2 regions of the Colwellia sp. BRX8-7 genome follow, and region 2 is predicted to be linked to the other one. Evidence: predicted binding sites of a transcription regulator. Region 2 holds the regulator's gene; the other holds the start of a gene.
What was found. Region 2 encodes NrdR, which represses ribonucleotide reductase genes. Its sites were predicted from a motif close to AAACACNANATNTNGTGTTT; they were not measured.
Positions count from the first base shown of each region.

Region 1 (7,018 bases), on a different contig from region 2:
CAGAAGCCAATATTAGCGTATTAGCGATTTTAGCTTGTGCTTCGCTGTCTGCATCGTAACGGTCTGTCGCAGCTGTTTGAAAGTCTTCAAGTGTGCTAGTTGGGTCTATTGGTGCTTGTCCACCCTTAGGTGTTGCTAAAGTAACTTCGACACCCGCATCGATAAAGGCATAATAAGGGGCGGCAAATTCTTCAACCCAAAAACCGGTTTTTTGGCCTGTGTTACCAAGCTCATCATGTGAAGTAAGTACCATTAATATTTGTTTAGTCATTATCATTCATCCGTTTGGTTATATAAGTGAGTTTAGGTGTTCGTTTCTTCTATGTAGCTAGTATATGCCTAAGAACAAACATGAACAATGCAGATAAAACTGACATCATTGTATCAATAATTGATACAATGATTAGCAAAGTCAAATATTAGCTAGTTATTACCTCAATAGGTGCTGTTATGGATATCTCATTTGAACAACTCAAAAGTATGGTTGTATTCGCTCAAGTCATTGAACAAGGTAGCTTAAGTGCAGCCGCTAAACATTTAGGACTATCAAGAGCAGTAGTAAGTTATCATTTGAAGAAGCTTGAAGCGCAGCTCGAGGTAAAGTTACTTAATCGTTCAACACGTGCGATTAACCTTACCGAAGCGGGTCAAGCCTATTATGAACGCTGTCGAGTTATTGCTGAGCAAGCCAGTGCCGCCAATCAGCAAATTGAAAATTTCAAAAATGAACCTATCGGCTTACTTAAAATAACGTGCCCGGTAAATGTTGGTTTGCAGACCGTTGTGCCGGCGCTGAACGAATTTAAAAAAATTTATCCCAAAATAGCACTCGATGTGATGTTAACTGATGAGGTCGTTAATATTATGAAAGAAGGTATCGATTTAGCGATTCGCGGTGCCCCCTTACCTGACTCTGGTTTACAAGCAACTAAACTGGCGACGCTACAAACATGCCTTTGTGGCGCACCTGAATATTTTCTGCAATTTGGCCGCCCCACTAAACCGGCTGATTTAAGCGACCACCAATGGGTTATTTATAAATTAACCTCTGGAGTGTTAACCTTGACTAAGGGCAGTCGTTCGTTCAGTGTCACCACAAAAGGCAGTATTAGTACCAATAATGCCGCCGCACGTACTGCCTTTGTTGAAGCAGGGCATGGTCTGGGCCGTATTCCTATTTACGATGCTTGGCCAAAAATAAAAGCAGGCACTTTAGAAACAGTGCTAGATGATTATGCTTTTAGCGACATTAATGTCTTTGGTGTCTTCCCGCCTGGTACAGCCAATTCCAAAAAGCTGCGCTTATTACTTAACTTCTTAAAAGAGTATTTCACCAGCCAAAGTATAATAAAAAAGCAATAACCCCACTTATTAATGTATATATTTTTGTGTGGACCAACCGCTCTTATGATCTACTAATAACTAGCGGATAAACTTTATACAAGTTGTCATCGTAACGCTTAACCTAAACAGTCTATATCAGCATTATTGTTCATTTAGTGCCCTTCCTGCTTAAAAAAAAGCAACGTGTTGTTTTTATTAGAAATTAAGTTTTAGCTGACAAAAACAACCAATAAACGGGTAATTTTATTTAAAAATAAATTACCCACAAAAATTAATTAAAATAAACGTTGCGTTTTTGTAATATCAAAAATAAAAAGCACTACTAAGTTAGTCGTTACTAACTGAACTTTTACTCTAAAGAAAGTTATTAAAAACTATGCTTTTTATCACTTGCAAAAACAGCCAAACCTCATTATCTTGTGATCAGTTTTTAGAAAACCCCTATATATAGTGTATTTGTTGTTCAGATGTTTTTTTGTGCTAATTTACATTTTAGGGAAATATAATACTGATAAGTGTTCACTTAACGTTTTCTTTAGTTGACAACGTTAGGTAAATAAAGCGACCAGCATAATTAATAAATGACAGGCTCTTCATGACTAATAATCTTTTTGTAAGTAAGCGTAACGGCAAAAAAGAACTCATCGATTTAGAAAAAATTCATCAAGTTATCACTTGGGCTGCTGAAGGCCTTGATAACGTTTCGGTGTCACAAGTTGAGTTGAAATCTCATATTCAATTCTACGACGGTATCAAGACTGCTGACATTCATGAAACTATCATTAAAGCCGCCGCTGATCTTATTTCAGAAGAGACACCTGATTATCAGTATTTATCAGCACGTTTGGCTATTTTTCATCTACGTAAAAAAGCCTACGGCCAATTTGAGCCGCCTAAATTATTTACCCATGTTGTTAGTATGGTAGAAAATGGTAAATATGATGAACATCTTCTAGCTGATTACAGCGAAGCAGAGTTTGAACAAATGGAAAAATTTCTTGTTCATCCTCGCGATTTAGACTTTAGTTACGCCGCAGTCAAACAATTAGAAGGTAAATACCTTGTCCAAAACCGGGTAACGGGTGAAATTTACGAAAGTGCTCAGTTTTTATATATCTTAGTGGCCGCTTGTTTATTTGCTAAATATCCTGTTGAAACACGTTTAAAATATGTTGAAGGTTTTTATCACGCGATTTCAACCTTCAAAATATCGTTACCTACACCTATTATGGCAGGGGTACGTACGCCTACTCGTCAATTTTCATCTTGTGTATTAATTGAATGTGGTGACAGTTTAGACTCAATAAACGCGGCTTCTAGCTCTATTGTTAAATATGTTTCACAACGAGCAGGCATTGGCATCAATGCTGGCCGTATTCGCGCTTTAGGTAGTTCGATACGTAATGGTGAAGCCTTTCATACCGGTTGTATTCCGTTTTTCAAGCATTTTCAAACGGCTGTTAAAAGTTGTTCACAAGGGGGAGTTAGAGGCGGGGCAGCTACGTTATTCTACCCACTTTGGCATTTAGAAGTTGAAAGCTTACTGGTCCTTAAAAATAACCGAGGTGTTGAAGAAAATCGTGTCCGTCATTTAGATTATGGCGTGCAATTCAATAAGCTTATGTACACACGCTTAATTAAAGGAGAGTCTATTACTCTCTTTAGCCCGAGCGATGTTCCTGGCCTTTATGATGCTTTTTTTGAAGACCAAGAGAAATTTGAAGCCTTGTATGTAAAATATGAAGCTGATGATTCAATTCGTAAAAAATGCATTAAAGCTATTGAGTTATTCACCTTATTTGCTCAAGAGCGTGCCAGCACAGGTCGAATTTATTTACAGAATGTTGATCACTGTAATACGCACAGCCCATTCGATCCGAAACAAGCACCAATTCGCCAAAGTAATTTGTGTTTAGAGATTGCGCTACCGACACAACCAATGAATGATATTAATGATCCAAATGGCGAAATTGCCCTTTGTACTTTGTCAGCCTTTAACTTAGGCGCAATAGAAAGCTTAGATGAATTAGAAGGTTTATCAGACCTTGCAGTTCGAGCGCTTGATAGTTTACTTGATTATCAAAACTACCCGATGCCAGCTGCTTACAATGCCACTATAGGCAGAAGAACATTAGGTATAGGCGTAATAAACTATGCTTATTACTTAGCTAAAAACGGCGTGTATTATTCAAATGGCAGTGCTAACAATTTAACTCACCGTACCTTTGAAGCCATTCAATTTAATTTATTAAAAGCATCAAATGAATTAGCAAAAGAAAAAGGCGCTTGTCCTAAATTTAATGAGACACGTTTATCGCAAGGTATTTTACCGATTGACACTTATAAAAAGACCATTGACGGCATTACCGGTGAACCCCTTCATCTTGACTGGGAAACTTTGCGAGAGAGTATCAAGACACATGGCGTAAGAAATTCAACGGTTTCCGCGTTAATGCCATCTGAAACTTCATCACAAATTTCAAATGCTACAAATGGAATTGAACCACCAAGAGGTTTAATCAGTATAAAGGCTAGTAAAGATGGTGTTTTAAAACAGGTTGTACCTGAATATCAAAGATTAAAGGGTAACTATGAGTTACTTTGGAATATTCCAAATAACGAAGGTTACTTGCAGCTAGTGGGTATCATGCAGAAGTTTATTGACCAAACCATCTCTGCAAATACTAACTACGACCCTGCACGCTTTGAAGGCGGAAAAGTACCGGTGAAGCAAATCTTAAAAGATATTTTAACCGCTTATAAATTAGGCGTTAAAACCATGTATTACCATAACACCCGTGATGGTGCGTCTGAGAATATGCTCGGATTAGAAGAAGAAGACTGTGAAGGCGGCGCATGTAAAATTTAATTGTGCGCACAAAAAAAAGCTTCATTGTTTTTTAACAATGGAGCTTTGAGCATAATCAGTCATACCTATAATTTTTAAAAACAAAATTTCGATAACAGGCTGTGACTTTCATGCGTGTTATCAAGGAGTAATAGATGTCCTACACCACGTTTAATCAAGTTCCTAATAATGCGCTACTCGAGCCAATGTTTTTAGGTAACAGTGTCAATGTCTCACGATATGACCAACAACGTTTTATCGCCTTTGAAAAACTTATTGAAAAACAGTTATCGTTTTTTTGGCGTCCTGAAGAAATTGATGTATCAAAAGACAGATCTGATTGGCAAAGTTTAACGCCTTCAGAAAAGCATATTTTCATTTCCAACCTAAAATATCAAACTTTGCTTGATTCTATGGCAGCACGCTCGGTGAATGCGATGTTTTTACCGCTGGTTTCATTACCAGAAGTAGAAACTTGGATAGAAACCTGGGCTTTCAGTGAAACCATTCATTCTCGCTCTTACACGCATATTTTGAGAAACTTGTTTTCAGATCCAAGTGAAATATTTGACGACATCGTTGTTAACCCAGCTATTTTAAAGCGTGCATCCAGTATTTCTAAATACTTTGATGCCGTGATCATCACCACACAACTACTCCAGTCACAAGGTGACGGTACCTATGAAGTCGATGGTGAAATGATTGAAGTATCAACTCGCAAGCTTAAAGAGCGCTTATACTTGGCTGTTTGTTCGGTCAACGCTTTAGAAGCCATTCGCTTTTATGTCAGCTTTGCCTGTTCATTTGCTTTTGCCGAGCGTGAGTTATTAGAAGGTAACGCAAAAATTATTAAGCTTATTGCTCGAGATGAAGCTTTGCATTTAACCGGTACTCAACATATTTTAAATAACTGGTTATCCGGTAGAGATGATCCTGAAATGAAAATCATTTCTCAAGAAATGAAAGAGCAAGGATTACAGATATTTCTTGATGTTGTTGAACAAGAAAAAGAATGGGCTCAGTACCTATTCAAAGACGGTTCAATGATTGGCTTGAATGCGGCAATATTAAATCAATATATTGAGTACATTAGTAATCAACGCTTAACGGCTATTGGTTTTGATGCACCCTTTGATATAAAAAGTAACCCATTACCATGGATGAATGCTTACTTAGTATCAGACAATGTTCAGGTCGCTCCACAAGAAACAGAGATATCGAGTTACTTAGTTGGTCAAGTCGACTCTTCTGTATCAAGTGATGATTTTGATGGCTTTGACCTTTAATGGTTTTAACCTCCAGATAAAGAAGCGATTATCATGCTTTCTTATCACATCATTAGCACATTTTGCGTTTAAGCCTTTTTAAATGAAAAGTGCTAATGATATGACTATGTGCCCGCAAAAATTGTCTGAAAGTAAGAAAGCTCATCGTATTTTTGTCGATAATAAAACCATTACCTTTCAAGCCAACGATAAAAGTTTACTAGAGTGTTTAGAAAAGGCTAATGTGGAAGTGCATTATCACTGTCGTGACGGTTTTTGTGGGGCGTGTCGAGTAACCTTAGTTGAAGGCGAAATTAGCTACCCTCAAGGAGAGCCACTCGCTTTTATTGGCGATGGAGAAGTGCTCTCTTGCTGTTGTGTGCCAAAGAGTGACATCAAACTTATCGTTGAATAACTAATACTAGGATTACTAACGGGTCTTTAAACATTGGAGAATCAACGCGTATAGATGTTGAGCGACAAATATACCCGTCACTCATCATCAGCATCTATTAATCTTATACTTATAATTGAGCGCTTAACCTAACTTCTATACCGCCTAAAACCTTAGTTAACTCTGCGGCAACCGGTTGATACAATTGTTGATAACGCGCAGTATCTTCAATACTTACCGCTTCATCTAGCGCTTTAGTCAATTCAAACAGTTGCATAGCTCCTACTGAGCAAGAAACACCTTTTAAGGTATGTACTAAGTGTTTACAAGCAGTTTGATCATCAGTACTGATCGCTTGTTGAATCTTTTCACTGTCTTTTGAATGGTCTTCATAAAACATCACCAGTATTTCAGCAAAAAGGTCTTCATCTCCAAGCACATTACCAATACCTATTTCAGCATCAATACCTGGATATTCGTCTTCACTGGTCACCGGTAACTCATCGATAATACCCTCAGCGGCAACCGTAGTTGATTCTTGATGCACCTTCACTTTATTTCTACCACTGTGCTTTGCTTCATATAGGCTAAGATCAGCTTCTTTTAACAAGCCTTCTAAGTTCATCTCATCGTCCTTGCCTAATGATAAGCCAATACTGACTGTTACAGACACCTTTTCATCTTTGCTATCATCAATATATATTTTACTATGTTCTACTCTTTCTCTTAAGCGTTCACAGGCAATGAGCGCATTCTCTGCAGAGGTATTTGCCATACATATCGCAAATTCTTCGCCGCCAACTCGACCAATAATGTCATTATCTCGAAAACAATCGCAGATGATATCAGCAAATTCAACTAGGACTTTATCACCGGCATCATGGCCATAATTATCGTTAACCGCTTTAAAAAAATCTATATCGAGCATCGCCACAGCAAGCGGTTTATTAGTGCGTTTTGCTTGGCTAATCGCTTTACCCGCTAAGTCTTCAAAAGCGCCTCTGTTACGAATGCCGGTTAAAAAGTCTGTTTTAGCCAGCGACTCTAGCTCTAAAGTTTTCTCTAAAAGCCGCAGCGAGGTTCGTATTCTAGCCAGTAACACTTTTGGAATATAAGGTTTAGTTACGTAGTCATCGGCGCCAAATTCTAGAGCAGCAACAATTTGAT
Region 1 covers NZ_JACGVP010000006.1:140,437-147,454, forward strand. Annotated here, with positions in the region: gene H4J57_RS07730 (type 1 glutamine amidotransferase domain-containing protein) at 1-271, opposite strand, end outside; gene H4J57_RS07735 (LysR family transcriptional regulator) at 451-1,362, shown strand; gene nrdA (class 1a ribonucleoside-diphosphate reductase subunit alpha) at 1,940-4,213, shown strand; gene nrdB (class Ia ribonucleoside-diphosphate reductase subunit beta) at 4,348-5,478, shown strand; gene yfaE (class I ribonucleotide reductase maintenance protein YfaE) at 5,561-5,872, shown strand; gene H4J57_RS07755 (diguanylate cyclase) at 5,982-7,018, opposite strand, start outside.
Region 1: the regulator NrdR is predicted to act here: its motif matches at 1,781-1,800, upstream of nrdA (class 1a ribonucleoside-diphosphate reductase subunit alpha).

Region 2 (7,018 bases):
GTGATTGGGTGGGAGCAGTCCCGAAAGAACATGCACGTGGCGTTTATTTAGACAATGGTTATATTCTTGTTATGCTCAATGGCGAACGACTTAATGAAGTTTCCTTTGGTAAAGCTTCCGTTTATACCCCCCATATTCCCATTGATATTATTGAACGTATTGAAGTTATTCGAGGTCCTGGCTCAGCGCTTTATGGCAGCAATGCTTTTTTAGGTGTGTTAAATATAATTACTCAACAATCAGTTAAGCAGCTTAAAGTAAGTATAGGTGAAAAAGGTTATCAGCAACTTTCCTCTAGTTGGCAAAAGTCGATCTCTAAAAACTTACGTTTACACAGTAATATTTCGATTGAGAAGTCTAATGGCCATCAATATACCTCACCATTGAATCGCCAAGTTAAAGACCCCTATAGTAATACCTATTTAGAACTCGGTGCACACTATAAAAATAATAAACTTAACATCCGCTACAGCGAAAATGAACTCGATGAATTTATTAATCTTGGTGGCTATTCTGTCGATAATATCCACACCAGTGAAAGCTTTTCAATATCGGGTAAAAGTAAGATATGGCACAATGACAAGCATCAGCTAGAGATTAAGGCGTCTTATAGCCTCTTTGAAATCAAGTCTGCTGGGATGGCCTTAGCAAAAGAGTCTGGCCTTATCGAAAATGATTTTTTGGTGGGGCCCTTTTGGCGCACTCAATCAAGCGATGTAAACCTAGATCACAGTTGGATAGTTAATCCACGTATTCATCTCAATTCTGGGGTTGAATATCGCCGCGCTAATCAATTTCAATCGGGTAACGCCGTCACTTACTATGATTATCAGCAAGAGCGGATTATCGTTAGTGATGAAAACTATCTCGACAAAATTGTCGCTATCGCTGTGATGCCTGAAACAAAAGCGTTAAATCAAGCCCAAGAAATGCATGGAATTTACAGTCAACTCAAGTGGCAAGTCGCCAATAATATTAGTTTATTTTTAGGGGCTAGGTATGACAATGTGATAGATATTGATCATAAACTGTCACCGCGTGCCGCAGCCGTTTGGCAAGCCAATAAAAACCATAGCTTAAAACTGCAATATGGTGAGTCATTTCGTACTCCGGTAAACAACGAACTTTATTCAAATGACAGTGTGACTAACGGCAACCCTAATTTATCCTCAGAGTTTGTCAAAACAACAGAGCTCGTTTGGATATATCAACATAATGATTTTTCCAGTGAACTGGTCTTTTTTCATAATGATTTACGAGACTTTATAAATAAGGTTCCTGACGATGGCGACGCACAATTTACTTTTGTTAACCATGTTGATATGGAAATTAGTGGTTTGGAAAGCAGTGCCAGTGTTGAATTAACGCCAAAATTACGTTTTTCAATCAATTACACCCATCTCTTTGATGACCCCATTAACGAGAGTTTTAAACACTTTGGTAGCGCCAATTTAAGCTATAAGTCAGGACAATGGAAATTCAATGTTAATGGTATTTGGCGAGATGAAGTAACACTACCTCCAATTAATGATGTCCGTTTTATACAAAAACAGTATTTTTTAATTTCAGGTAAAGTCACTTATGAGCTTGATAAAAAACAGCAACTTTCATTAATTGCGCAAAATTTACTGGATAAAGATTATGTTGTCTTCGACCCAAGAGTATTTAACGGTGAAGTACCATGAAAAGGCAGAGAAATATCAGTGAGTTATCGCTATCAATTTTAACGTAATCACAAGCTTAAATGTTCATCTATAAAAATATTTCTATAGATGAACAAACTCGGACTAACGTTAATTATTCCGCTATATATTCAACAACTTCAAGACCAAATCCTGACAACGAATGATACTTAGTTTGTGAACTTAACAAGCGCATCTTACTAACACCTAAGTTAGAAAGGATTTGTGAGCCTACGCCAACGTTACGAGAGCCAACATGACGCTTTATTTCATTAACAACTTCACCCGCATCAATTTTTGCATACTTTTCAACTTGAGAAATTAACTCCGCAGTAGATTCATGCTTACCTAAAAGTACTAAAACACCGCCTTCTTTGGCAATTTTTTCTAAAGCATTAGCCATTGGCCATTGAGCAACACTCTCACGTTGGCTAAATAATAAATCTCTAAAGGTATTTTCTAGATGAACACGAACTAGTGTTGGTTCGTCAGCTTTAATCTCACCTTTAGTTAGGGCAAAGTGCGCCTGTCCATCAATGGTGTCTTTAAATACTGTTAAATCGAACTCTCCAAAGGCTGTTGGTAACTTACATTGAGAGACACGTTCAATAGTGGTCTCATTAGCATTTCTGTATTCAATTAAGTCGGCAATGGTGCCCATCTTTAAATCATGCTTTTCAGCAATAATTTCTAAGTCTGGTCGGCGCGCCATAGTTCCGTCTTCATTGAGTATTTCAACAATAACGGCGGCAGGCTCTAAACCCGCTAAACGCGCTAAATCGGTTCCAGCTTCCGTATGGCCTGCGCGATTTAATACACCTCCATCTTTGGCTATTAATGGAAAAATATGCCCCGGCTGAACAATACTTAAATGATTAGCATCTTTGGCAACAGCAGCTAATACAGTCGTTGCACGATCGCCAGCAGAAATCCCGGTAGTTACTCCTTGAGCGGCCTCAATTGACACAGTAAAATTAGTGCTAAATTGAGCGTCATTTTTTTCAACCATCAAAGGTAACTTGAGCTGCTGGCATTTTTCAACCGTCATCGGCATACAAATTAAACCACGACCGTGAGTCGCCATAAAATTAATGGCTTCGGGGGTTACTTTTTCAGCAGCCATAATGAAGTCACCTTCATTTTCTCTGTCTTCATCGTCCATCAAAATGACCATTTTACCTTGAGCAATATCGTCAATAATTTCTTGTGGGGTATTTAAATTCATGATCATCTCTTTTATTTAATTTTTTTTCATAATTTTGAGGAATACAATAGTGCGCTTGATATACAAACGCCACCTTGTTTGTTTACTTCATAAAACCGTTACGTGCTAATAGTTCATGAGTCACACCAGAACTATGGTGCTCGGCCGTGCTAGCGGCTTTTTTTGTTAATAGCCTTTCGATATAACGGGCGATTAAGTCAACTTCTAAATTGACTTTAGTGCCCGCTTTATATTGAGCAATAATGGTTTGCGCGTTAGTATGAGGAACGATCGTTAGACGAAATTTATCATCGGTGACACTGTTAACCGTTAAGCTCGTGCCATCAATCGTGATAGAGCCTTTTTCGGCAATGTATGGCGCTAAATCACTTGGCATTTCAAGCCAGTATTCTAGGCTATTACCATTATGTTCAATCGAGGTTATTGCAACCACAGCGTCGACATGGCCAGACACCATATGTCCGCCAAAACGAGTGGTGGGTAACATGGCTTTTTCTAAATTAACAGCCTGCCCTGTTTGATAATCAACAAAGCCAGTACGCTGTAAGGTTTCATTAGAAACATCGGCACTATAAGTTGATGAGTCAAAAGCGACAACGGTTAAACAAATGCCATTGGTCGCTATTGAATCACCTAATTTAACATCACTCATATCTAATAAACCGGTGGAAATAACAATTCTTGCACCCTGTCCAGTAATGTTTATCGCTTGAATGCTACCAACTGCTTCAATTATTCCTGTGAACATAATCACTCTTTAAGTCATTTTTAGGTCAAGTAAAACTCAACACCATACTAAAATTTTACGGTAAAAGTTTAGCAATAATACGGATATCTTTGCCGATCATACGTAAATCAATTATATTTAGTTCTTTTGCTTGGCTCAAGCTTTCAATGCTTGTCATATTCACTAAGCTTTTACTGTCTGCACCCATCAATTTAGGGGCTTGATATAAAATCAATTCATCGACTAAATTTTGTTCAATAAAAGCACCCGCTAATCGAGCACCTGACTCAATGAGTACATCATTTAAATTTAGCTTAGCTAAATATTGAAGTAATGCATGTAAGTCAATCTGTTGTTCATTAGCTAATGTATTGACTACAGGTAAAACCACCTGCTTTACAAAATGAGGCCATTGATGAATGTTTTCAATGGTACGACGAATTAAAATTATTGGGCTGTGCTCATTAAATAAAGCTAAGTTAGGCGTTAAGCGATTTTTTGTATCTATAATCACTCTTATCGGCTGCCTAACGTCTTCCTTTTGATAACTAGCTTTTAATTCTCCTAGCTCAGACCAACGTACCGTCATTTTTGCATTATCGGTTAATATACTGTCAGCACCACTGATAATCGCACAACTTTGTGCACGTAAACGCTGGACATCTTGTCGAGCTTGAGGGGAAGTAATCCATTTACTTTCACCATTTTTCATCGCGGTTTTTCCATCTAAACTCGCCGCTAATTTACAACGGACGTAGGGCAAACCTGTGGTCATTTGTTTGATAAAACCAACATTTAAATCTTCAGCCGCTTGTCTTAACAAACCGTGTTGCGAAGATATTTCCGCTTGGGCTAACATTTTTAAACCATTACCAGCAACTATAGGATTTGGATCAACCATCGCCGCTATGACATGTTTAATACCGGCAAGAATAAGTCCTTTAGCACAGGGCGGCGTTAACCCATAATGACTACACGGCTCAAGTGTGACATAAGCGGTTGCACCTTGCGCATTTTTACCCGCCATTGCTAACGCGTTAACTTCAGCATGACCTTCACCCGCTTTTTGATGAAAACCTTCTCCGACAATTTCACCATCTTTTACCAAAACACAACCAACGCGCGGATTAGGCGAGGTGGTAAAATGTCCTTGTTTGGCAAGCATTATAGCCCGTTGCATAAAACGGTAATCTTCGGCTGAAAATTCTTTCATCTATTTTTCATTACCTAAGCGCGCAATTTCTTCACTAAATTCGCGAATATCTTCAAAAGAGCGATAAACCGAGGCAAAACGCACATAAGCGACTTTATCTAATTCTTTTAATTGTTCCATGATGATATTACCAAGCAACTCACTCGATACTTCTCGCTCACCCGTGGCACGTAGTTTTGATTTGACTTTATTAATTGATAGTTCGACTTGCTCGACACTCACCGGACGTTTTTCGAGTGCTCGCACTAAACCATTACGCATTTTATCTTCATTGAAAGGCTCACGTGAACCATCATTTTTAATAATACGTGGCATAACTAACTCAGCAGTTTCAAAGGTAGTGTAGCGCTCATGACAGGCTAGACATTCGCGGCGACGGCGAACTTGATGACCGTCAGAGACCAAACGAGAGTCAATGACTTTGGTATCTAAGGCTCTACAAAAAGGACAATACATGGAAAGCTCCAAAAAAGGTTATACCAATCCCAATAAGTATATTTTTATCTTAATGGACTCGGTACTTTCGACACATAGCTCTGTTTAATTGACAGAAACAATAATGGCCGCTAATGCGGCCATTTTAGTCTAATTAAGCTATTGTTACATTAACTTATTTATAGCTTTTCCCATTAGACTTTAAGTGCCACAGCTATATCGCTTAAGACACTAAAGTCGTTAGCTTAATTTACGCGTATACAGGGAAGCGTGAACAAAGTTCTTTAACACTGGCTTTAACATCAGTAACCGTCTGTTCATTGTTGATATCGTCTAAAATATCACAAATCCAACCCGTTAATGCTTGAGTTTCAACAACGCCAAAACCACGACGCGTAATAGCCGGAGTACCTAAACGTAAACCAGAAGTTACAAACGGAGAACGTGGGTCGTTAGGTACTGAGTTTTTATTTACCGTAATATGGGCACGGCCTAATGCAGCATCAGCATCTTTACCTGTAATATCTTTATCAATTAAGTCAAGTAACAACAAGTGGTTTTCAGTGCCGTTAGAAACAACTTTGTAACCGCGTTCCTGAAGAACAGCAACCATAGCTTTAGCATTGTCTAAAACATTCTGTTGATAAACTTTAAACTCAGGTTCTAATGCTTCTTTAAATGCAACCGCTTTAGCAGCAATAATGTGCATTAATGGGCCACCTTGGCCACCTGGGAAAACAGCAGAGTTTAATTTTTTATAGATAGCTTCATCATCACAACCCGAAATAATTAAACCGCCACGAGGACCGGCTAATGTTTTATGAGTAGTTGTAGTAACAACATGCGCATGTGGCACTGGGTTTGGATATAAACCGGCGGCAATTAAACCAGCAACATGAGCCATATCAACGAAAAAGTATGCGCCAACACCGTCTGCGATTTTACGCATACGTGCCCAATCAACAACACCAGAGAAAGCAGAAAAACCACCAATGATCATTTCTGGTTTATGTTCTTGTGCTAAACGTTCCATTTCTTCGTAATCTATGTCACCTGTTTCTGGGTGAAGACCGTATTGAAATGCTTCGTAAGACTTGCCAGAAAAACTAACATGAGAACCATGCGTTAAATGACCACCGTGCGCTAAACTCATTCCTAACACTTTACCACCTGGAGTAACAAGCGCTTGAAAAACTGCAGCATTAGCTTGAGAACCAGCATGAGGTTGCACGTTCGCGTAAGTTGCGCCAAATAATTCTTTTGCACGGTCTATGGCTAATTGCTCAGCGATATCTACGAATTCACAACCACCGTAGTAACGTTTGCCTGGGTAACCTTCAGCATATTTATTAGTTAATTGAGAACCTTGTGCTTCAAGAACACGCGGGCTACAGTAATTTTCTGAAGCAATAAGTTCGATGTGCTCTTCTTGGCGAACTTTCTCATTGCTCATCGCTTGATAAAGTTCCGGGTCAAAATCAGCAATATTCATATCACGTGTAAACATGGTTTTTCCTCAATTATTCAGCCTTAGCTGTTACAGACAATTGTCTAATGGATAGCAAAATTTATGCGGCGTATATTGCCTGAAATCAGCTCAGTTGTACACGGATAAAGGTACAAGCTTTAGCTCATTTAGTAATCTAATATGCCAAGAGTGTTGCTGTTATTATCGATAAAAACTTTTACAGCTTTGATCAACGTTAACAGCAAATAGAATATAACGAAGAAAAAAA
Region 2 covers NZ_JACGVP010000023.1:20,723-27,740, forward strand. Annotated here, with positions in the region: gene H4J57_RS17660 (TonB-dependent siderophore receptor) at 1-1,685, shown strand, start outside; gene ribBA (bifunctional 3,4-dihydroxy-2-butanone-4-phosphate synthase/GTP cyclohydrolase II) at 1,798-2,907, opposite strand; gene H4J57_RS17670 (riboflavin synthase) at 2,990-3,655, opposite strand; gene ribD (bifunctional diaminohydroxyphosphoribosylaminopyrimidine deaminase/5-amino-6-(5-phosphoribosylamino)uracil reductase RibD) at 3,711-4,847, opposite strand; gene nrdR (transcriptional regulator NrdR) at 4,848-5,303, opposite strand; gene glyA (serine hydroxymethyltransferase) at 5,533-6,789, opposite strand.